Regions from separate parts of the Sphingomonas sp. PSPC2-2 genome, predicted to be linked through region 1. Evidence: predicted binding sites of a transcription regulator. Region 1 holds the regulator's gene; each other region holds the start of a gene.
The links. Region 1 encodes LexA, which represses DNA repair genes until DNA is damaged. Its sites were predicted from a motif close to GTTCCNCNCTTGTTCT; they were not measured.
Positions count from the first base shown of each region.

Region 2: the regulator LexA is predicted to act here: its motif matches at 3,378-3,393, upstream of radA (DNA repair protein RadA).
Region 3: the regulator LexA is predicted to act here: its motif matches at 2,417-2,432, upstream of ACP7BY_RS11955 (ImuA family protein).
Region 4: the regulator LexA is predicted to act here: its motif matches at 2,429-2,444, upstream of ACP7BY_RS20625 (DUF6771 family protein).

Region 1 covers NZ_JAFCWU010000002.1:353,609-359,448, reverse strand. Annotated here, with positions in the region: gene ACP7BY_RS05900 (sensor histidine kinase) at 173-1,183, shown strand; gene ACP7BY_RS05895 (molybdopterin molybdotransferase MoeA) at 1,214-2,398, shown strand; gene lexA (transcriptional repressor LexA) at 2,470-3,141, shown strand; gene ACP7BY_RS05885 (nuclear transport factor 2 family protein) at 3,297-3,662, shown strand; gene ACP7BY_RS05880 (ComEC/Rec2 family competence protein) at 4,175-5,840, opposite strand, start outside.
Region 2 covers NZ_JAFCWU010000001.1:313,016-318,855, forward strand. Annotated here, with positions in the region: gene ACP7BY_RS01460 (cation:proton antiporter) at 1-636, opposite strand, end outside; gene ACP7BY_RS01465 (iron-sulfur cluster assembly scaffold protein) at 633-1,067, opposite strand; gene ACP7BY_RS01470 (CvpA family protein) at 1,156-1,713, opposite strand; gene radA (DNA repair protein RadA) at 1,986-3,356, opposite strand; gene ACP7BY_RS01480 (glutathione binding-like protein) at 3,796-4,500, opposite strand; gene ACP7BY_RS01485 (glycosyltransferase family 4 protein) at 4,567-5,715, shown strand; gene ACP7BY_RS01490 (DUF2218 domain-containing protein) at 5,725-5,840, opposite strand, start outside.
Region 3 covers NZ_JAFCWU010000006.1:5,517-11,356, reverse strand. Annotated here, with positions in the region: gene ACP7BY_RS11965 (alpha-ketoacid dehydrogenase subunit beta) at 1-742, opposite strand, end outside; gene ACP7BY_RS11960 (3-methyl-2-oxobutanoate dehydrogenase (2-methylpropanoyl-transferring) subunit alpha) at 951-2,249, opposite strand; gene ACP7BY_RS11955 (ImuA family protein) at 2,520-3,239, shown strand; gene ACP7BY_RS11950 (Y-family DNA polymerase) at 3,157-5,088, shown strand; gene ACP7BY_RS11945 (error-prone DNA polymerase) at 5,085-5,840, shown strand, end outside.
Region 4 covers NZ_JAFCWU010000021.1:2,859-8,698, reverse strand. Annotated here, with positions in the region: gene ACP7BY_RS20645 (DUF736 domain-containing protein) at 70-390, shown strand; gene ACP7BY_RS20640 (hypothetical protein) at 519-1,010, opposite strand; gene ACP7BY_RS20635 (hypothetical protein) at 1,382-1,543, shown strand; gene ACP7BY_RS20630 (hypothetical protein) at 1,686-2,147, shown strand; gene ACP7BY_RS20625 (DUF6771 family protein) at 2,237-2,419, opposite strand; gene ACP7BY_RS20620 (DUF736 domain-containing protein) at 2,786-3,103, shown strand; gene ACP7BY_RS20615 (transcriptional regulator domain-containing protein) at 3,179-3,454, shown strand; partial or broken gene ACP7BY_RS20610 (DUF2285 domain-containing protein) at 3,477-3,608, shown strand; gene ACP7BY_RS20605 (DNA -binding domain-containing protein) at 3,672-4,049, shown strand; gene ACP7BY_RS20600 (helix-turn-helix transcriptional regulator) at 4,145-4,402, shown strand; gene ACP7BY_RS20595 (replication initiator protein A) at 4,402-5,283, shown strand; gene ACP7BY_RS20590 (DNA-methyltransferase) at 5,538-5,840, shown strand, end outside.

The DNA of each region.
Region 1 (5,840 bases):
GCGACCAATGGGCCCGTTTGCGGCAAGCGCGCGCCTTCGCGTAAGGAAGGACAAGCTGACCGAGGAGGATCATCCGAATCTTGATCGAGAGCACTGCGCAGCCCCGAGGGAACTGGTACCTGGCCGAATGAATCACATACGACCGAACCTGCTGGAACGATTGCCGCTCCTGATGGACCGCCCCATCGCGGCTTACGCCCTCGCTACGGTGTCGGCCGTTCTGGCGGGACTTTTACGTAGCGCGCTGAACCCGTATTTCCCGCCGGGCTTTCCGTTTCTCACCTTCTTTCCGGCGGTCATCATCTCGGCGTTCCTGTGGGGTCGGGGGCCGGGCGTGCTGTCGGCGATTCTGTGCGGGCTTATCGCCTGGTATTTCTTCATCCCGCCGCTGTTCAGCTTTCAGATCGAGGTGCCAACCGCGACCGCGTTGCTCTTCTATATCGGCGTCGTCGCGGTTGATATTGCGCTGGTCGATATGATGCAAAAGGCCAACGCCCGCCTGCGCGAAGAACGCGAACGCACGCGTGAACTGGCGGCCCAGCGCCTGGATCTGGTCGAACGCAGCAATGTGCTGTTCCACGAATTGCAGCACCGCGTGTCCAATAATTTGATGATGGTCGCCGCATTGCTCAGCGTGCAGCGTCGCGCGATCGCCGATGAGGCCGCCAAACAAGTCCTCGACAACGCCGTCCACCGCGTCCAGCTGATCGGGCGAATCCAGCGGCAATTGTATGACGTGAGCGGGGGACAGGTCGCCCTTCATGCCGTGGTCACCACATTGGTCGCCGATCTCGCCGAGGCCGGCGGGAAGCCCGGAATCGCGTGTCGCGTCGACGCGCAAACCGATCTCGTGCTCGATCCCAATGCGCTGATCCCGCTGGCGTTGATCCTGGCGGAGGCCGTCGCGAACGCCTTCGAACATGGCTTTGCCGATCGCGAAACCGGGCGGATCGACGTGGTCGTACAGCGCACCGACGACACGCTCGACCTCAGCGTTACCGACGATGGTGCCGGTTTGCCCGATGGGTTCGACATGACCCGCACGACCAGCCTCGGCCTGACCATCGCCAGCACCCTGGCGCGGCAATTGGGGGGACGGTTCGATGTCGCGGCAACGCCGACTGGCGGTACGATCACCCGGCTGACGATCGAGCGGATTGCCCCACCCGCGACGACCCGCTGATACCCGCCAGCCTTACCGGAAAGCATGACGATGGCCTCTCCTCTGATCTCCGTGTCCGATGCGCAAGCGCGCCTGTTCGCGCTTGGTGCCGCAGTACCGAGCGAAACGCTTCCACTGGCCGCGGCCGCCGGACGCTGGCTGGCAAGCGAGGTCTACGCCTTGCGGACCCAGCCCTATGCCGATCTCTCGGCGATGGACGGCTTTGCGGTGCGGTTCGACGATTTGCCGGGGCCGCTGCGCGTGATCGGCGAAAGCGCCGCCGGACGCCCCTTTACCGGGACGTGCGGCGCGCACGAAGCGGTGCGCATCTTTACCGGTGCCGCCGTGCCGCCGGGGGCCGATAGCGTGCTCGTTCAGGAAGAGGCCGCGCGCGAGGGCGACAGCCTTACTCTGTCCGGCGATGGCCCGGTGCGCGGCGGCAATATCCGCCGCAGGGGGCTCGATTTCGCCAGCGGTGAGGTGCTCATCGCGAAGGGCGAGCGGCTGACAGCAGCGCGCGTCGCACTGGCGGCGATCGCCGGACACGCCGAATTGACGGTCGCGCGGCGGCTGCGCGTCGCGGTCGTGGCGAGCGGGGACGAACTGGTTGCGCCGGGTGCCAGCGGGCCACCCGATGCGCTGCCCGAATCCAACAGCGTGATGCTGGCGACGTTGCTTGGTGATTTGCCTGTCGACGTCCTTCGGCTCGGCATCCTGCCCGACCGGCTCGATGCCATCGCCGCCGCCTTTGCGGCGGTGGAAGCCGACATTCTCGTCACCACCGGCGGTGCCTCGGTCGGCGACCATGACCTGATCCGTCCCGCACTGGAGGCGGCAGGCGGGAGGATCGATTTCTGGCGGATCGCGCTGCGGCCCGGCAAGCCCATGCTGGCAGGGCGTTTGCGCGGGACTACGGTGCTGGGCCTGCCCGGCAACCCGGTGTCGGCCTTCGTCACCGCGACGGTGTTCCTGCGCCCGCTGATCGCGCATCTGAGCGGCGCGCGCGATGCGATGCCGGTTTTGCGCACGGCGATCCTCGGTTCGGCGTTGCCCGCCAACGGCGTGCGGCAGGATTATCTGCGAGCGGAGACGCGCGACGGGCGGGTGTATGTCGCGCAGCGCCAGGACTCGTCGTTGTTGCGGACGCTCGCCGAGGCCGATTGCCTGATTGCCCGTGCACCGCATACGCCAGCCGCCGAGCCCGGCGACTCGGTGGAAATCCTCGCGCTCCCGTAAAGCGCGCGCTTGACGCGTGATTTTTCGTTCCGTATAGGTTCGTTGTCTGTTCCGACGAAAGGGCCCGAGCGATGCTAACGCGCAAGCAGCATGAGCTGATCTGCTTCATCAACGACCGGCTTGATGAGACCGGGGTGTCGCCGTCGTTCGAGGAAATGAAGGAAGCGCTCGACCTCAAATCCAAATCGGGCGTCCACCGCCTGATCAGCGCGCTCGAGGAACGTCAGTTCATCCGCCGCCTGCCCAATCGAGCGCGCGCGCTCGAAGTGCTGAAAATGCCCGAGCGTGGCACCAACACACCGACCAAAACCACTGCTGCGCCCGCCGCCAATCTCCGCGCGATGCCGGAGCCCGCCAATGACGTGATCGAGATCCCGCTGCACGGCCGCATCGCCGCCGGTGTGCCGATCGAAGCGTTCGAAGGCGCCTCGATGCTTGCCGTCCCCGCCGCCCTGCTCGGCAATGGCGAGCATTATGCGCTGGAAGTCGCCGGGGATTCGATGGTCGAGGCCGGGATCCTCGACGGCGATTATGCACTGATCAAGCGCCAGGAGGTTGCGCGCGACGGCGAAATCGTCGTGGCGCTGATCGAGGAAAGCGAAGCCACCCTCAAATTCTTCCGCCGCGAAGGCGCGATGATCCGGCTCGACCCCGCCAACCGGGCGTATGACCCGCAGCGTTATGCACCGGCGCAAGTGCGCGTGCAGGGCAAGCTGGCGGGGATTTTGCGGCGGTACGATTGAGGGGGAGCTCTGACGGGTTTCGCCCGATGGTCACCGCTCAAGATCCTGATCAGCGGCTCGATAGCTCTCCTTCCTTTGGAAGGGCTTGAACAGGCTGAACAGTCTCGTCCCAGGGATGTTATGAACAGCCAACCGGATTAACGCGGGAGGAAATTGTGTCGGAAGCGCCAGAAGTCGATCTGTTGCACGCGAGCATCCAACGCGTCTGGAACGAGCGTGACGACGTCGTCCGGCTCGCTGCAATCGACGAGATCTACCACGCGTATGCAACAATATTCGAGCCGGCCCGCGCAGTCAGCGGCCATAAAGCCATATCCGAGGTGGTGGCAGGTGTTCTTGCCGATATGCCGCCCGGTTTCCGCTTCGAAATCGATGGGCCTGGCCTCGGCCATCACGGCGTCGCAACGGCGCGGTGGAAGGGTGGCCCGCCCGGTGAAATCACGGTGACCGGTGTCGATGTTGCCCGTGAGAAAGACGGGAAGCTGATCGAACACTATTTCTTCTTCAATCCGTCGCAGTGAGACGCCGCAGAAGCAATCTTGTCTAAGGAGAGAAAGGGGGCAGGCACGTTAAAAAGCCATCTGCTTTCCGCCAATTGCGTAGATAGCCATCTTCAAGCATTCTACTATGGGCAAGTCCGGTGGGAAACACGACTTGAAGCGCGAGATTTGGTTTAAAAAGGTTCTATGGAGCTACATGCCCTGTAATCTGACGGGCCTCTTATTAATTTGTGGACTCGTCTTTATCGGGGTTGGCGGGGTTTTTGTGGGGCAGTGGGCGCTGCGAGCCGCCGATGTAGACGGTGCGGACGACTGGCCCTTTTTGCTGATAATCCCGACCGTTATCTCTGGGTGGATCATCGCAGAACGCCATAGTTAAGTTCATAGTGAGCCGCAGTTTGAACGACCGCTTCCCACCAAAATTTGGCCGCGCCGGGCGGGGAGGATGATGTCGGGCCAATTCTATACCGGTCGGTGTTTCAGATATGCTGCCGTCCGACGGGCGCTCCGCCTTCGCGCAACCGAGAAGCCCGTCATCGACGCCCGGCCATCGCTTGATCCCTTCTCCCACTCCCACCAAAGCGTCCGTGCCGTACCCCCGGCAATACCGGCATCGTCACCCACGGATGCCGGTCGCCCGCATGGCGCACCGTGCGAACCGACGCCGTGCCAAGCGCGATCGCCACTCCCCCGCTGCGGGCCAGCGTCGCCCGGTCGAGCCGTAGCCAGCGCGGTGCGCAGCGGCGCGGCAGGCGGCGTTCGCTGATGACGATGTCGGCCTCTGCGCACGCCGCCATCAGATCGGGCGCGGGGACGAGATAGGCGCTGCGCGTCGCGAGGATGCGCCAGTCGCGGCCGCCGGCGCGGCGCGTCATCAGGCACAGGTCGCGGCTGCAGCGCGCTTCGGGCTGTTCGGACATCAGCACCGGTAGGTCCTCAATCCCGCCATTCTCCGCCAGCATGTCGGCGGTGTAATCGCCGGTACGGTCGCGCAGCAGCGCCAGATCGCCGCGTGCTGTGCGGATCGCGACGTGGCGGCCGTCGCCCGTCACCAGCACGTCTGGCGCGGGCGTCAGCAGCGCCCATACCGCGCCGACCGCGAGCGGCAGCAGCCCCAACCGCCGCCAGCGCGTGCGCCATAACGCCAGCCACAGGCCACCCACCACCATCAGGGCGTAAGCAGCACCGGGCATGGCGGGCAGCGGCGCGACCGATCCGGGAATGGCGGCGGTGGTGTGCGCGATCCACAGCAGTAGATCGAGCGAGCGCGCCGTCGCCCACCAGAACGGTGCCCCCGCGCCGATGCAATCAAAGAGCAATGCCAGCGCCTCCAGCGGCATCGTCACGAAGGTGGTGAGCGGAATCGCCACGATATTGGCGACCGCGCCGTACACCCCGGCTTTCTGAAAGTGGAACAGCGAGATCGGCAGCAGCGCCAGTTCCACGACAAGGCCCGTCAGCAACAACGAAGCGAGCTCGCGCGCCAGCTTTGCCAGCCGAGATTGCTCGCGCGGGCCGAACCAGCCGCGGACCGCGGGGTGCTCGTTGAGCGCGATGATCGAGGCGACCGCGGCGAAGGACAGCTGGAAGCTCGGCCCCGCCAGCGCCTCGGGATAGAGCAGCAACACCACCACCGCGCCCGCTGCAACCAGCCGCAGCGTCAGCGCCTCGCGCCCCAGCGCCAGCGCGATCAGCACGAATAAGGCCGCGACGCAGGACCGGATCGTCGGCACTTCGGCCCCGGTCAGCAGCGTATAGCCGATCGCCGCGAGCGCCCCCGCTCCCGCTGCAATCAGCGGCAAGCGCCAGCGCAAGGCCAGCCACGGGCTGAGCGCGAGCAGGCGCATCACCAGCACCATCACCGCGCCGACCGCCGCCGTGATGTGCAAGCCGCTGACCGAGAGCAAATGCGCAAGACCCGAACGGCGCATCGCCTCATTGTCGGCCATCGGGATGCTGCCCTGGTCGCCGGTAGCCAGCGCGGCGGCAATGCCCCCTGCCCCGCCCCCGCCTGCTTGCGCCTGAATATGCTGCGACAATCGCACGCGCAGCCCCGCTTCCGCCGCCGTGCCGCCACCCGCGATGACGCGGATCGGCGCGAAGCCACGCCCAGTCGCGCCGATTCCGTCGAACCAGGCGGTGCGGGCATAATCATAGGCTCCGGGCACGGCGGGTTCGGGGGGCGGCATCAGCCGCGCC
Region 2 (5,840 bases), on a different contig from region 1:
ATTACCGATGATGCGGAACAGCGGGCGCAGCAGGAAGCGCCCGGCGAGCACCAGCCCGGCCACGGCGAGCACGGTCGACAGGAACAATTGCCAGCCCGGCGGGCCATGCGCGTCCGCCGGATTGCGCGACAGCACCGTCACCAGCGTGATCAGCGGCACGATCGACAGATCCTGGAACAGCAGGATCGAAAAGGCGCGCTCGCCAAAGGGCGTGCGCAGGCGCCCCGCCGATTGCAGCATCGGCAACACCTGCGCGGTCGAGGAAAGTGCGAGCGGCAACCCTAGCACCAACGCCGCCGACCAGGAGAAATGCACCGCCGCGACGAGGCCGGTGACCGCCAGCCCGCACAGCACCACCTGCAATAGCCCGAGCCCGAAGATTTCCTTCTTGAGCGCCCATAGCCGCGACGGATTGAGTTCCAGCCCGACGATGAACAACAGCAGCGTGATGCCGAGTTCGGCCACGCCGATCTTGGATTCGGCATTGCCGACCAGATGCAGCACTTGCGGCCCGACGACCGCGCCCGCGACGAGATAGCCGAGCGTCGCGCCGAGGCCGAAACGGCGGAAGATCAGAACGAAAACGAGCGCAAAGCCACCGAGGATGACGCCATCGAGCAGCAGCGATTCGTTCATGCCGGTGCCTTTGCGGCGGCAGCGGCGGCGGCTTCGGCGGCCGCTTCGAAGGCCAGTCGGATCGACGCGTGCCGCGCGCTGTGCGGCAGTGCAGGCGTGAACAATTCGAAGCCGGGCCAGTCGGGCAACGGCCCCTGCCCCGCCAGCCACGCGGCCAGCGCATCGCGCGCAGCGGCGATCTCAGCGGCGGATTTGCCGATCACCGCCGCGCCCATCAGCGACGACGAGGCCTGACCCAGCGCACAGGCGCGCACCAGCAGACCGAGGTCGGATACGCGCCCCTCAGCATCGACATTGATATCCACCGTCACGCGGCTGCCGCAGATCGGCGAACGTTTTTCCGAGGTCGCCATTGGACTTGGCAAGCGCTGATGATGCGGAATGGTGGCGGCGAGCCGCAGGATTTCGGTGTTGTAGAGCGGCGCGTTCATGCAGCGGATGTAGGGCATGCCGGGGGATTCGTCACCCCGGCGATGGGATGTTCTGCGCCGCTTTGCGCGGCCAGGGACCGAGAAATCGCTACTCGCCCGCGCGATCGGAGTCGGCGACGTTCGCGCCATGCCCGAACACCGGCTCGCCCTTGCGGCGGCGATCGACGAAATCGGCGATGCTGGCGCTGGTGCTGTTGAGGAGGGGATAGACCTTGGCCGAGGTCAGCCATTCGGGGCGATGCGCCGGGCCGCCGCTGACGGTGTCGGTCATCAGCACCACCAGCAGGAAAGCCAGGCTCGCGAGGATCAAGCCCTTGAGCGCGCCAAAGCCGAAGCCGAGCGCGCGATCGACCGGCCCCAGCACCGAATCGCGGGTACGGGCACCGATCGCCCGCGCAACCATGCGCCCGCCATAATACGTGCCGCCCGCCAGAATCGCGAAGGCGAGCACCGCCGCGCCCGTCGTCGTGCCGACCACGCCGGTCAACGCATGAGTCAGCGGGACATGGAACAGCTTGATCGCAAACACGATTCCGACCCAGGCGAACAGCGAAAGCACTTCGGTGACGAAGCCGCGCGTGATGCCGAGCGTGGCGGCACCGCCAACGGCGAGCAGGACCAATATGTCGAGGGCGGTAAGATGCATGGCGCGCGTCTTACAAGCGTGGGACGGTGGAAGTCGAGTGGGGTGCGGGCGTGTTGGGGGTTACGGGGTTTGGGGGAGTGCTTTCCTCAACCCGCTCGTTTCGAGCGTAGTCGAGAAAGAGCCACAAGCGCTGTGCCAGGTTTCTCGACTACGCTCGAAACGAACGGACGGAGAGCTACGGACAGGGAGCTACGGACAGGGCAGGGAGAGGATGCGACCAAGAGTCATTACGCTCCACCAGTGGAAGGCTTGTGGGAGGGCGCAACGCCCCCTCACCGCCCCAGCATATGCTCCACAAAGCTGGCCAGCGTGCCGAATCCGCTCAACTTCAACCCGCTCTTGTCGTCCGTCACCGCCGCGGGCAGCAGCGCGCGTTCGAAGCCGAGCTTGCCCGCCTCCTTCAAGCGCAGCGGACCGTGCGCGACCGGGCGGATTTCTCCGGACAAGGCCAGTTCGCCGAACACCACCGCATCGGCGGGCACCGGGCGTTCCGACAGCGCCGAGATGAGTGCCGCCGCCACCGCCAGATCGGCAGCCGGGTCCTGCACGCGGTAGCCACCCGCAATGTTGAGATAGACTTCGCTCGAGGAGAAACTGAGCCCGCAGCGCGCCTCCAGCACCGCCAGCACCATGGCGAGACGCCCGCTGTCCCAGCCGACCACCGCCCGCCGGGGCGTCGCGCCGCTCGCCAAGCGCACGACCAGCGCCTGAATCTCGACCAACACCGGCCGCGTGCCCTCCAGCGCCGGGAACACCGTGGTGCCGGTCATGCCTTCCTCGCGCTGCGTCAGGAACAATGCGCTGGGGTTGGACACTTCGGCCAAGCCTTCCGCCACCATCGCGAACACGCCGATCTCGTCGGTGCCGCCAAAGCGGTTCTTGATCGCGCGCAGGATGCGATATTGGTGGCTGCGCTCGCCTTCGAAGCTCAGCACGGTATCGACCATATGTTCGAGCACGCGCGGGCCGGCGATGCTGCCGTCCTTGGTGACATGGCCGACCAGCACCACCGCAGTGCCGCGTTCCTTGGCGAAGCGGATCAATTCCTGCGCCGAGGCGCGCACCTGGCTGACGGTGCCCGGCGCCCCCTCGATCAAATCGCTATGCATCGTCTGGATCGAATCGATCACCAGCAAGGCAGGCGGCGTCGCCTGGCCGAGCGTGGTGAGAATGTCGCGCGTCGAGGACGCCGCCGCCAGCATCACCGGCGCATGGCCGAGCCCGAGCCGCCGCGCGCGCAAACGCACCTGATCGGCCGCTTCCTCGCCCGAGACATAGGCGACTGGCAGCCCGGCCAGCGCCATCTTCGCGGCCGCTTGCAGGAGCAAGGTGGATTTGCCGATGCCGGGATCGCCGCCGATCAGCGTCGCCGATCCTTCGACGAACCCGCCGCCGAGCGCGCGATCAAGCTCGGCAATGCCGGTGGCGAGCCGATCGGGTAGCGTGATCTCGGCATCGAGGCTGACGAGCTGAAACGCGCGCCCGCCGCCCTGCAGATTATGCTTCGCCTGGAACGGCGTGACGGTAGCGGGAGCTTCCTCGACCAGCGTGTTCCATTCCCCGCAATCGGCGCATTGCCCCTGCCAGCGGTGCGACACCGATCCGCAGGCCTGACAGACATAGCGCTTTTGGAGTTTTGCCATAAGCAGCGATGTAGCAACACCGGAACGAGAGGGGAACAAATTTCGTTGTGGGTCGTGTCGTCCACCCGCCCGGCGCACGCGTTTTTCACGAAATCGGGACGCCGCCTTGTTAGCGGGCGAGTCGCGGGGCTGACCGTCGAGCACGACCCCGCGCCGGGAACAGGGGAAGCACAATGGATTCGGCAACGGCGATTACGCGCGCGCGCAGCGGGCTTGGCAAGAAGACCGAATATAAGAGCCCCGGCACCATGCCATCCTTCGCCGCCGCGACCATCCCTTCCAATGGCAAGCTCGATTGCAGCGGCTTTGTCTATGCTCGCTCGGCGGATGGCGGCAGCACGGGGATGCGATCCAGGAGACCGCACCCGCGCCGTGGCTCGCCCACAACAACGCAATTGCCGTGTGGTATGAAGGCTTTTCGGACGCGCCGTCGGCCTGACTACCCCCGCGCCGGGATCGCCAGACCGCGCTGCACCGCTGGCCGTGCGAGTCCGCGCTCGAGCCATGCCTTTACGTGCGTGAACTGGTCGAAGCCGACCAGCTCGCCTGCCCCGTAGAAATCGACCAGACCGCGTACCCAGCCGAGCATCGAGATATCGGCGATGGTATAATCGTCCCCCAGGAACCAACTCTTGCCCGCGAGCACGCCGTCCATCACGCCGAGGATGCGCTTGGCTTCGGCGACATAGCGGTCACGCGGGCGCTTGTCCTCAAAGTCCTTGCCAGCAAACTTCACGAAGAAGCCGACCTGTCCGAACATCGGCCCAACCCCGCCCATCTGGAACATCACCCACTGGATCGCCTGCCAGCGCGCAGCGGGATCGCTGGGCAGGAACTTGCCGGTCTTTTCCGCCAGATACAGCAGGATCGCGCCGGATTCGAACAAAGCGAGCGGTTTCCCATCCGGCCCATCGGGGTCGAGGATCGCGGGGATCTTGCCATTGGGGTTGAGCGATTCGAAGGCGGGGCTGTGCTGGTCGTCCTTGGCGAAATCGACCAGATGCGGCTCGTAAGCCAGCCCTGTCTCCTCCAGCATGACCGATACTTTCACGCCGTTGGGCGTGGGCAACGAATAGAGTTGCAGCCGGTCGGGCTGGGTGGCGGGCCAGCGTTGCGTGATCGGAAAGGCGGAAAGGTCGGTCATCGGCGCGAAAACTCCTTTGACGCCAGAGATAGTCATCCGGCGATAGCTTCGCTATGGCCCGGCACGATGGAAGCGTCCGATCTCCGCGTAGCCCTGTTCAGCGGCAATTATAACTATACCCGTGATGGTGCCAACCAGACCCTCAACCTCCTGGTCGGCTATCTGCTCAGTCGCGGCGTGAAGGTGCGAATCTATGCACCGACGAGCCGCACCCCAGCATTCCCGCCGGTCGGCGACCTGGTCAGCGCGCCATCGATCAAGATCCCGTTGCGCGGCGAATACAAGCTGACGCGCGGCATGGGCAACCGTGTCCGGCGCGATCTCGACGCCTTCGCGCCCAATATGATCCACGTTTCGGCACCGGACCGTCTGGGGCACAAAGCGCTCAATTATGCTGAAAAGCATAACATCGCCCGGGTTGCTTCGTACCATACGCGGTTCGAGACCTATATGAGCTATTACGGCTTGGGGTTTCTGGTGCCGCCGATGATCGGTATTCAGAAGCGTTTTTACAGCCGGGTCGATGAAGTGCTCGCGCCAAGCCAGGTCATGGGCGAGATCCTGCGCGAATGGGGCGTGCCCACCCCGGTGACGCGCTGGTCGCGCGGGGTCAATCACGATCGCTTCAACCCCGCGCAGCGCGATCTGGCGTGGCGACGTAGCCTTGGCATCGGCGATGACGAGGTTGCGGTCGGCTTTCTGGGGCGGCTGGTCAAAGAAAAGGGGCTGGACGTGTTCGCCGCAGCCCTCCGCACGCTCAAGGCGCGCGGCGTCAAGCACAAGACGCTGGTGATCGGCGAAGGCCCCGCGCGCGACTGGTTCGCGCAGGAAGTGCCCGATGCGGTGTTCGCCGGCTATCTGACCGGCGACGATCTGGGCAAGGCGGTCGCGTCGATGGACGTGTTCTTCAACCCGAGCGTGACCGAGACCTTCGGCAATGTCACTCTGGAAGCCATGGCGGCGGGCGTGCCCGTCGTCGCGGCCCGCGCCAGTGGTGCCGTCGGCCTGATCGCCGACGGCGTCACCGGGCTGATCGTGCCCCCGACCGACATCGAAGGCTACGCCGACGCCCTACAGCGCTTCTGCGAGGACCATGCCTTCCGCAGCACCGCCGGGGCCGCCGGTCATGCCGAGGCCGCGACCTATCAATGGGAACGCATCAACCAGACCGTGCTCGACACCTATTTGAAGGTACTCGCGCGCCGCGCCGCATGACGTGCGCGTTCAGCGCCAATCATAAGCGAGTGGGGCCTCGCGAAACGCGAAGCGATCGACATGGCGCGCGACCGCGCCTTGCAACGCTTCGAGCTGTTCGACTGCGCTAGCCTCGATCCGCACCA
Region 3 (5,840 bases), on a different contig from region 1:
TGCGCAGATCGATCACCTCGGCATCGACCCCCGCTTCGACGATTACCGACAGCGCGACGTGGACCATCGTGCCATAAGCCAGCACCGTCAGCGCCTCGCCCGGCCGCACCACCTTGGCCTTGCCCAGTTCGATCTTGTAATAGCCGGTCGGCACGTCGCCCGCCGGATGCTGCGACCAATTCTGCGTGGGCCGGTCCCAATGGCCGTCGAACGGGCCGTTATAGATGCGCTTTGGCTCGAAGAAGAGCGTCGGATCATTGTCCTCGATCGCCGCGATCAGCAGGCCCTTGGCGTCGTACGGCGTCGACGGGATTACCGTCTTGATGCCCGAGACATGGGTGAAGATCCCCTCGGGGCTCTGGCTGTGCGTCTGCCCGCCGAAAATGCCGCCGCCGAACGGGGAGCGCACCGTGATCGGCGCGGTGAATTCCCCGGCCGAGCGATAGCGCAAGCGCGCCGCCTCGCTCACCAACTGGTCGAGCGCAGGATAGATATAATCGGCGAACTGGATTTCGGGCACCGGCCGCAAGCCATAGGCCCCCATCCCCACCGCGACGCCGATGATGCCGCATTCGGTGATCGGCGTATCGAACACGCGGGTCTTGCCATATTTGGACTGCAAGCCCGCGGTCGCGCGGAACACGCCGCCGAAATAGCCGACATCCTCGCCCATCACGACGATATCGGGGTCACGGTCCATCATCACGTCCATGGCGGAATTGATCGCCTGGATCATGTTCATGCGGGTGGAGGTCGGGGTTTCGGAAGCGGTTTCGGTTTCTGGCATGATGTCGCTCATAATCCCTCTCCCATCGGGAGAGGGAGGGAGGCGCGAAGCGCCGGAAGGGTGAGGGTGACCGGGCGCGGGGCATCGCCCTCACCCTTCCCATCGCTGACGCGATGGGCCCCTTCCCTCTCCCAATGGGAGAGGGAGATTTTGCGCGCACCCATCACTTGCGCGCCCATGGGCGGCCGCTGGCGGTTTCTTCGGCGATCATTTGCGCCTGCTGCTCGCGCAAATGCCACGGCATTTCCTCGAACACGCCATCGAACAGACTGTCGAGCGGCTGGTGCAGGCCGTGGCCGAGCACGCCGTTCGCCTCGGCTTCCTTCTGCGCGGCCTTCACTTGCTCCGCCAACTCCTTGTCCTGCGCTGCATGGCGTTCCTCGTCCCATTCGCCGATCGCGATGAGATGATCCTTCAACCGCGCGATCGGATCGCCCAGCGGCCAGGCCGTCGGCTCACCCGCCGAGCGATATTGCCCCGGATCGTCCGAAGTCGAATGGCCTTCGGCGCGATAGGTGAAATGCTCGATCAGCGTCGGCCCCTGGTTGGTGCGCGCGCGCTCCGCCGCCCAGGCGGTGGCGGCATAGACCGCCAGCGCGTCATTGCCGTCGACGCGAAGCCCGGCGATCCCATAGCCGACCGCGCGCGCCGCGAAGGTCGTCGATTCCGCGCCCGCAAACCCGGAGAAGCTCGAAATCGCCCATTGATTGTTGACGACGTTGAAGATCACCGGCGCGCGGTAGACGCTGGCAAAGGTGCAGGCCGAATGGAAATCGCCCTCGGCGGTCGATCCCTCGCCGCACCAGGTCGCCGCGATGCGCGTATCGCCCTTGGCAGCACTCGCCATCGCCCAGCCGACCGCCTGCGGATATTGCGTCGCCAGATTGCCCGAGATCGAAAAGAACCCCGCTTCCTTGACCGAATACATGATCGGCAATTGCTTGCCGTGCAACCGGTCGGCGGTGTTCGAATAGATCTGGTTCATCATGTCGACCATCGACCAGCCGCGCGCGATCAGCAGGCCCTGTTGGCGATAGGAGGGGAAGCACATGTCTTCATAATCGAGCGCAAAGGCGGCGGCGACCGCGACCGCCTCCTCGCCGGTGCACTTCATGTAGAAGCTGGTCTTGCCCTGGCGCTGCGCGCGGAACATGCGCTCGTCGAACGCGCGCACCAGCGCCATGCTGCGCAACATGCCCCGCAGCATATCGGGCGACAGCCGCGGGTTCCACGCGCCGACCGCCTGGCCGTTCTCATCGAGCACGCGCACCAGTTGATAGGCGAGATCGGTGAAGCTCTCGGCATGGTCGGCAGTGTCGGGCCGCCGCGTTTCGCCTGCGGGTGGAATCGCCACCTGCGTAAAATCGACCGTGTCGCCGGGCCGGAATTTGGGTTCGGGCACATAGAGCGACAAAGGCGGCAAATTGGGCTTCAAATGCGCAGGAACGCGGTCGCTTGCCATGATCTCTCCAAACGGGGCGTGCGCTGTACCAACGCTCGGGCACGCAGAAACGCTCTTTCGAATCGTTGTTATAAAATTTCGTGAGCTTTGGCGAGAGGGGCGAACGCGGGGAAACGACGGACCGTCCCAATTGCGATAAGGGGCCGCTTGACTCGGGTCACACAAACAGAACAAAATAGGAACGAACCTATTGTGCGAGTCGTGGCCGTGTCCTGTCCTGCCATCCCCTCCTCGGCCATCATAGCCGAGCTTCGCGAAAGCCTGAAGAAGGTGGAACGTGACGGGCTGCGTCGTCGCCCGGTGCTGCCCTTCGGGATCGGCGCGATCGACGAGAAGCTGGCGCCCGGCGGGCTCCGGCTCGATTCGCTGCATGAGATCGCCGCCGCCAGCGCCGCCCCGTCGGACGATGCCGCCGCGACGCTGTTCATGGCCGGAATCGCGGCGCGCGCCTGGGGCCCGGTGCTGTGGGTGGTGCGGCGGCGCGATCTGTTCGCGCCAGGGCTGTACCAGGCCGGGCTCGCCCCCGAACGGCTGATCTATGCCGAGGCGGCCGACGATGCCGAATTGCTCGCCTTGATGGAGGAGGGGCTCCGCCACCGTGGCCTTGGCGCGGTGGTCGGCGAAGTGAAGCGCGCGGCGATGCCCAATACGCGGCGGCTGCAACTGGCGGCGGAGGGCGGCAAGACGATTGCCTTGCTGCTCAAGCGCCATGCCCGCGCGGCGACGGATAAAGGCGGTGGCAATCCGCTCGCGGTGCCGTCCGCCGCCGTGACGCGCTGGCGCATCGCCGCCGCGCCGTCCGCCCCGTTGCCGGTCGGCGCTAACGGAGTCGGGCGGGCACGCTGGCGGGTGGAGCTGGTCCGCCAACGCGGCGGCGAACCCGCCGACTGGACGATGGAGGCATGCGATGAAACGGGTCGCCTCGCTCTACCTGCCCGACTGGCCGATCGAACGGCTGGCGCAGGCCGAGCGTATCGCCACGCCGCCTGAGCGCGCGTCAGTCGATACCGCCCCGCTGAACGCGATCGCCGCGCAGGAACAGGCCGTCGCCTGTTCGGTGCCGCGCGGTGGTGGCTGGCGTCCCGGCGCGCGCTGGGCACGGACCGAAGCGCCACCCCGCGACCGTCGCGCCGGGCGCGTGAGCGAGGCGGCGGCGCATCCGTTCAAGGCGATGCCGCCCGATGAAGGGCGCACGCCGGTGCGCGATCCGCGCAAGGGTGCCGCTTCTGCCTCCCCTCCCTGGAAGGGAGGGGCCGGGGGTGGGTCGGCTGATGACAGCCCGTCCGCCCGCTTACGGGCCGACCCACCCCCTACCCCCTCCCTTCCAGGGAGGGGAGGAAAAGCGGCAGCACCCGCCCCCTGCATCACCAGCCTCCAATCCGGCAATGCTCTGGTCATCGCCGCCGCCTGCCCCGCCGCGCGCGCGCTCGGGCTCGCGCCCGGCATGGCGGTGACGCAGTCGCGTGCGCTGGTGCCCGGGCTCGACATCCGCCCCGCCGACCCGGAGGGCGACCGCGCCGCCTTGCTGCGCCTCGCCCTGCTCGCGGCCAGGCGTTGGTGCCCGGTGGTGATGCCGTCGGGCGAGGACGGGCTGTTCCTCGATATCACCGGCACCGCGCATCTGTTCGGCGGGGAGGCGCGGATGGCGCGGCGGATCGTGGCGTTGCTAAAGCGGCACGGCTTCACCGCGCGCGTCGCCGTGGCGGATACGCCGGGCGCGGCGTGGGCGCTGGCGCGCTACGCCCCGCAAATCTGCCCGCCCGGCGCACACCTCGACGCCCTCGCCCCGCTGCCGACCGCTGCGCTGCGGCTCGAACCGCGCGCGCGCGACTTGCTCAAACGGCTGGGGATCGAGACGATCGGCCAGCTCGCCGCCTTGCCCCGCGCCCCGCTCGCGCGCCGGTTCGGCGGCACGCTCATCGCGCGGCTGGATCAAGCATCGGGGCGGCTGGCGGAACCGCTCGCCCCCGTCATCCCGCCCGAAGCGATCGCCGTCGTGCAACGCTTCGCCGAGCCGATCGCCACCGCCGAAGCGATCGCGCATTGGCTCGGGGTGTTGATGCCGCGCCTCGTCACCGCACTGGCCGAAGCGGGGCTCGGCGCGCGCCTGATCGATCTGGTCGCCGATCGCATCGACGGCGTGCCGCAGCGCCTGCGCATCGGCCTCGCCCGCCCGACTCGCGACGGCGCGCATCTGCTGCGGCTGATCGTGCGCCGGATCGAGGAAATCGCGCCGGGCTATGGCATCGATGCGCTCGCGCTCCACGTCCGCCGCGCCGATCCGCTCGGCGCCGAGCCCTTTGCCGAAACGCTCGAAGACCGCGCGCCCGATCTTGCGCCGCTGATCGACACGCTCGCCAACCGCATTGGCATAAGCGCGCTGTGGCGCAGCGTGGCGGTCGAAAGCGACGTGCCCGAACGCTCGGTCGCCACCGCCCCGCCGCTCGACCCACCGGCACGCGCCGCACCCAAGATCAAGCCCGACGATGTCCGCCAGCTCGATCGCTCGCGCCCGCTGCATCCCTGGGATCCGCGCTGGCCGCGCCCGGTGCGGCTGTTGCGGCGGCCCGAACTGCTCGACCATGTCCTCGCCGAATTGCCCGACCAGCCGCCCAAGCGCTTCACCTGGCGCGGCATGGCGCACCGCGTGGTCCGCGCCGACGGCCCCGAACGCATTCTCGGTGAATGGTGGAAGCGCGGCACCGAGCGGCACAGCGTGCGCGACTATTTCCAGGTCGAGGATGAAGCCGGGCAGCGTTTCTGGCTGTTCCGTCGCGGCGATGGCGAACGCGGCGAGACGGGCGATCTTGCCTGGTTCATGCACGGAGCGTTCGGGTGACGTGGTGCGAGCTTCAGGTGACGACGCATTACAGCTTCCTGCGCGGCGCGTCCTCGCCCGAGCATCTGTTCCAGGCCGCCGCCATCGCCGGGATGCCCGCGCTCGGCATTACCGATCGCAATTCGGTCGGCGGGGTGGTGCGCGGGCTGGTCGCGGCCGAGCAAATGTCGGCGATCCGCCCGATCCGGCTGGTCGCGGGCTGTCGGCTCGATCTGGTCGATGGCACATCGGTGCTGGTCTGGCCCGAGGATCGCGTCGGCTGGAGCCGCCTCACCCGGCTGCTGACGCTCGGCAAGGGCCGCGCCGCTCCGCAAAAGGGCGAAAAAGGCCAGTGCTTCCTGCATTGGGAGGATGTCGCGGCGCATGCCGAGGGGCTGGTCGCAGCGCTCGTCCCCGGCCTCACCGAAACCTTCGCTGAAGACGATCAGGCGTTGCGCTGGATGGCGGATGTGTTCGGCACGCGCGGTCACCTCTGCCTGACCCAGCACCGCCGCCCCGGCGATGCGCAGCGGCTCCACACGCTCGACGCGCACGCCCGGCACTTCGGCCTGACCCCGCTCGCCACGGGCGACGTGCTCTATGACGTGCCCGAGCGGCGGATGCTGCAGGACGTCGTCACCGCGATCCGCCACCGCTGCACGATCGACGCGCTCGGCCATTCTCGCGAACGCAGCGCCGACCGCCATCTCAAAGGCCCCATGGAAATGGCGCGCCGTTTCAGGCTGCACCCGCACGCGCTCGCCGCCGCCGCC
Region 4 (5,840 bases), on a different contig from region 1:
CGTCGGCTTCCGGCCCCTTCGGTAGGCGCCATCGGGGATGGTCCCCGAGCAACCGAAGGAGTTCTGAAAATGGCTGTCACGATCGCAAACCTCACCGTCAAGGCCGACAACACCCTGGAAGGCACGCTCGCGACCCTCGTCGTCACCGCGCCGATCGCCCTGGTCCCCAACGTGCGCAAGTCGCACGACCTGGCGCCGGATTACCGCATCATCAGCCGCAAGAACGGCTTCGAGCTCGGCGCCGGCTGGATCAAGGTCTCGGAGAAGGGCAACGAATATATCTCGGTTTCGCTCTCGGCTCCCGAGTTCGGGACGATCTACGGCAACGTCGCCAACGCGCCGGGCGATGACCCGAAGAAGAAGGTCATCATCTGGAACCCGCCCGCCTGAGCCGCTGGCTGCGGCCCCGCCTTCGAGCGGGGCCGCATTACCACGTTCTCGCCGCCGGGCATGACCGATGCCAGTCGCCCTCGGGCATCAAGCGCCCGGGAGCGACATTCCCTTTGAGCATCCATGAGCTAGGCCTCTGCCGCCCCAGCAAGCGCGAGCTTTGCCTGCAGCGCCTCTTCGAGGACCGTCAGCGCTTCCACGATCTGGTCGAAGTCTGCTGGCAATTGAAACTGCTCGGGTCTCTCGTACCGAAACCAGTGCTGCTTATAGGGCGCTCGCAATACCTCCAGGATTTCGCGCAAATTAGGGGCTTCCGATACGAATCCACGCTTCTCGGCCTCGTCGAGCGCCCCGACCAGATCGTGGCCGACTTTGTTCTGAAGATATTTGGCATCGACGTCGGGGTCGCAGGCGACGATCGCCGATTTCAACATCAGTTCCAGGCCAAGACCAAGCAGATACTGAATCGACAGCGAGTTTGGCCCGTTGAAGGCGTGAGATGCGGTATCCTCGATACCCTCAACGACTGCATGCTCAACTGTGGCTCTATATAATAGGCAAGACGCCGCTGCATGTGATCTGCCCGTATGGCAGAGTTCCTTGGCGAGTTCGATGCTCATGCCGCGAGAATGGCGCACGCGCGCGACTTTGCAAGCGCGGTCAGTTCGTCTCAGTCCGGCCGGACGATGACCATTTCACTTCGCGGTAGCGCTGGGATGGGCCAACCAGCCGCAACCTTCACGAGCGGCGAGGTTCCAGGCGAACGACTGTGCGGCGCGGCATGGCGGCACACGTTCGGCGCGAAGCCCATCCCCGCTCGGCTGGCGCTAATCCCTGGGCGCGAAGCCAGGTCTCCTTCAATCAACCCGTAAAGGGTCCGCTACGCCAAGGCGTGCGGCCGCGCATCGCGCGGTGATTGCGACCTGTCCCCGGCCGGCGGGGCGCCTGTCGAGCGGGGATGGTCTCCGCTCCCCGACAGGAGCCGTTCATCATGCCGCTGACCACCGCACAGTCGTTCGCCTGGAGCCTCGCCAGGACGCTGATGATCGTCATCGTCCTGATCAAGACCGACCGAGGCTATATCGCGATGCCGAGCGACGAGTTCGACGGCAATCCGGACCAGGTGGTTCGTGAGTACGACCCATGGGCCTGATCGAAACTCAGTCACCCCAAGACCGACAGGCCCCGCTTTGGCCATTTCCCCAGATGGACTCGCCTGCTATCCTCTTCATGCAGATCGCGCTGTGGAGGTGGTGGAGGGCGCGTCCGAGATCCATGTTGCATGGAGGACGCACATGACCATCCTGCTTGTGCTCGGCCTGTTCGCCGGGCTCTATATCTTCTGGCTCGCGATCACTCTCGCGGTCCATGCGCTACCGCTCTATGTCGGCCTCGCCGCCGGATTCTGGCTCCATAACCATGGTCAGGACTTTATCGTTTCGATCCTTGGCGGCTTCCTCGCGGGCGTCTTGACCCTGAGCGCCGGCCGGCTTCTCTTCGACCTGACGCAGTCGCCGACCGTGCGCCTCGTTATCGCGTTGCTATTCGTTCTGCCCGCCGGCTTTGCAGGATATCAAGCCATCCACGGTATCGTCGGACTCGCATTGGGCACGGGGATGGCGCTCACCGTCATGAGTGTGGTCGGGGCGTGCATCATCGCCTGCATGGCATGGTCGCAGCTCGGCTCGGCACAAACATCAGTGGCAGAGTCAGCCCGCGACGCCGATCGAGGCGTCAGGGACGGCGCTGCCGGCTAGACCGTTCCCATACCAGTTAGGTCGTGCCAGCGGCGCCCGTCCGTTCGATCCGGCAGATCGGCGCGGGCGGGTACTGGCCCTTTGCGGCATCAGAACGGCCAAGCCAGTTGATCGCGGTCCACCGGCACCTCGATCTTCTCAAGTCGGTCGAGGATTGTGGCCGCAATCGTGTCGGCAGCACGTTCCCGCATCTGTTCATCGCGCATGGTCAGGCCGACCCGAGCCCAGCCCGGCGCGGAGAGGATGGCGGTGGCAATCGAATCGAGCGTCATGCGCCCATGAGAACAAAAACGGAACACATTGGCAAGCCCATCGAATGATGTTCCGCGGGCCTCGCAAGGTTTCTTGTCACGGCCATCGCCGCCCGGTCTCATTTCCATATTCGCGCCACACCCTCACGGCCCCTCGATACCGCGCATCTGTCAGCAGGCCGCTATCGCTCGGTCGACTTGCCGCAACGGCTGCTCCCGAACTTTCTTCCCCCGGCGTGCCGCCGTTCCTCGCGAGACAAGAAAGTCCGTTTTCCGCCGTCCTCCGCTGACGCTGCGGGCCGATGGCTGCGGCGTCGACCGCCCGCTGACTTCCCATGCGCATCGAGGCCGCAAGGGCGCGGCCCGAGACATGGAAAGGACAAGGACATGAGCAAGATTGGCAGCTTCAAGAAAATCTCCGGCGAGCTTCGCGGCGAAATCTTCACCCTCGCGCTCCACGCCAAAGCGGTTCGGATCGTTCCCCTGGACAATGTGACCGGCAATGCGCCGAGCCACCGCGTCCTTCTCGGCGAATCGGAAGTCGGCGCCGCCTGGACCAAGCGGACGAACGACGATCGTCCCTACCTCTCGGTCAAGCTCGACGATCCCAGCTTCGTCGCTCCGATCTTCGCGCAGCTCTTCGAGAAACCCGAGGGCACCTTCGATCTGGTCTGGACCCGGCCGCAGCGCCGCAGCAAGACCTGACCCCGCCACGAGCCGCCCGGCGTTCGCGCCGGGCGGCCTCCCAATTTCTGGGGATAAGCTCCTCTAGAACTTGGAATGTTCCCGCTCGATCCCCGCATCCAAGCTGTGCCCCCCACCTCGAAGGGCCTGGCGATGACCGGAGAACGCAGGGGAAACGGCGCGACGCGGCGCAATCTCGATTTCGCGGGATTCGCACAGGAATTCCTCCGCCGCAACCCCGCCTATCGCAAGGACTATCAGGCGATCTCGCGCAATAACGCGCGCGGCATGCCCACGGCCGAGCAGGAGGTGATGGCCCGTCGATGGGGGCTTTGCTTTTCCATGCGCACCGGATGCGCTTCCGGCCAGTGAACCGGCGCTTTGGCCGCCATCAATCTCGCCCGCGACCGTCATCCTCGACGCCGCGCCGCCCGACATCGCCGACGCGCCGCCATTCGACATCGGCGACTGGCCCATCATCCTCGCTGATCGTACATTGTCCGATGGTCGCCATGTCGTTCTCGGCGACATCGATGGTCCACATCACCTCTGGCTGCGCGATACGCCCCCCGGCCAGCCGCTCGCTTATGTGATCGTGCGCGACCCGGCGATCGAGGCGCGCCGCCGTGCCGCCTGGCGGCTCGATCGGCGCCTCGCCGGCGCGCCGCCCTCGCGCCGCAACGGCGCGTTCCGGCCGACGGCATTTCAGCGGCGACGCCTCGACCTCCTGCTCGACATACTCGATATGCTCCTGACTCCCCCATCCGCGCCCAGACCGACGTCGCACGAGATCGCAAGGCGCCTGATCTATCCCGGCATGACGATCGGGCGCGGCATGGAATGGAAATCCTCGACCGAACGCCGCCGCACCCAGCGCCTGATCAACGAGGCGCTTGCCCTCATGCACGGTGGCTATCGCGCGCTGCTCCGCGGTGTCGTCGGGGGGCGACAAAAGTCAGCGGCGTGAAATAGCCGCTCCGGGGCGCCGGCCCTTCTTCTCCAATGTCCGCCCCGTGGTTCCGCACCGGCCCATGCCGGCCGGCGCATCCAAGGAGGACGATCATGCAGCCAGACGCATCCGCGCAGCGCCCGCGCTATCTCAAGACACCCGATGCTGCGACCCATCTCGGTCTCAGCCCGCGTACCCTCGAAAAGCATCGCTGCTATGGCACCGGCCCGGTCTATCGTCGGCTTGGCGGGCGGGTGGTCTATGCGATCGACGATCTTGAGAGCTGGGCCGCGCTCGGCACGCGCCGCTCGACATCCGATACCGGTGCCGGCACCGTCCATCCCGCCCGGCGCCGTCCGGCGGAGGGCTGATGACGGTGCCGCGCAACGCATCCCTTGGGATCGGCGAACGCGCCCAGCTCGACCTGTTCCGGTCGGTGCCGGGCGATCTCGCGCCGCGCGATGCGCAGGACCTGATGACATGGCCGTTCTTCAGCCTCGCCAAGTCGAAGCGCGTCACCCCTATCGATTTTCGCATGGGAGAGACGTGTATCTCGGTCGAAGCGGTGCCCGAACATGGCATGGCGACGATCTGGGATGCCGATGTGCTGATCTGGGCAACCAGCCAGATCGTGGAGGCCCGCGATGCCGGGCATCCGACTTCGCGGCTGATGGCGACGACACCGCATGAAATCCTGAGTTATGTCGGCCGTGGCACCGGGCGCGACAATTATGATCGCCTGAAGGCGGCGCTTGACCGTCTCCAGTCGACCACCGTTGCGACCTCGATCCGGCAGCAGCACCAGCGTCGGCGTCACCGCTTCTCATGGATCAACGAGTGGCAGGAGCGCCTCGACGCGAGCGGCCGTCCGCTCGGCATCGAGTTGATTCTGCCCGACTGGTTCTACGCCGGCGTCCTCGATCGCGCCCTCGTGCTGACGATCGACCGTGCCTATTTCGACCTGACCGGCGGCCTCGAACGCTGGTTGTACCGTGTTGTTCGCAAGCATGGCGGACGCCAGTCCGGCGGCTGGAGCTTCGATGTCAAGCATCTCCATCTCAAGTCGGGCGCGCTCTCACCGTTGAAGCGCTTCGCTTTCGAGCTGCGCGCGATCGTGCGCCGGCAGCCGCTGCCCGGCTACACGCTCGCGATCGAACATAGTTTCGGCCGCGAGCGGCTTAGCTTCGCGCCGCTTCCGATCGATCCGATGGACGCAGCGATGCGCCGTCTCAAGCTCCCGCGCTATGGATAAGCAGCGATGATGGTCGTCCTATCAGGAACCCGCCGACTCGTCCTATCGGGAACTGCGGAGTCGTCCTATCGGGAACCGGCGCGGGCCGGAAACCCGCAGAAATCCGCGCGAAATTGGCGCCCCTCTAACGGTGCTAATAGAGAAGAATCCTTCGGATTCCTGCTAACGCGCCGCGCCGCCGTGGATAATGGCGCCGCCCGCCATTGGCTACGGCCACGCCGCCGGGATGCCGCCATGCGGCTTGGCGGTGCGGAATGACGATACTTGTCGGCGACTGCCGCACCGTCATGCCGGATCACGGCCCGTTCGACATGATTTTCGGCGATCCGCCCTATGGCGACACGTCGCTGGGTTGGGACCGCCGTGTCGAAGGCTGGCTCAGCCTGGCGTGCAATGCGCTCACCCAATCCGGTTCGATCTGGGTGTTTGGATCGCTGCGCAGCTTCCTGGGCGCGGCGGATGAAATTCGCTTGGCGGGCCTGCGCTATGCGCAGGAGATCGTCTGGGAGAAGCAGAACGGCAGCGCGTTCCACGCCGATCGCTTCAAGCGCGTCCAC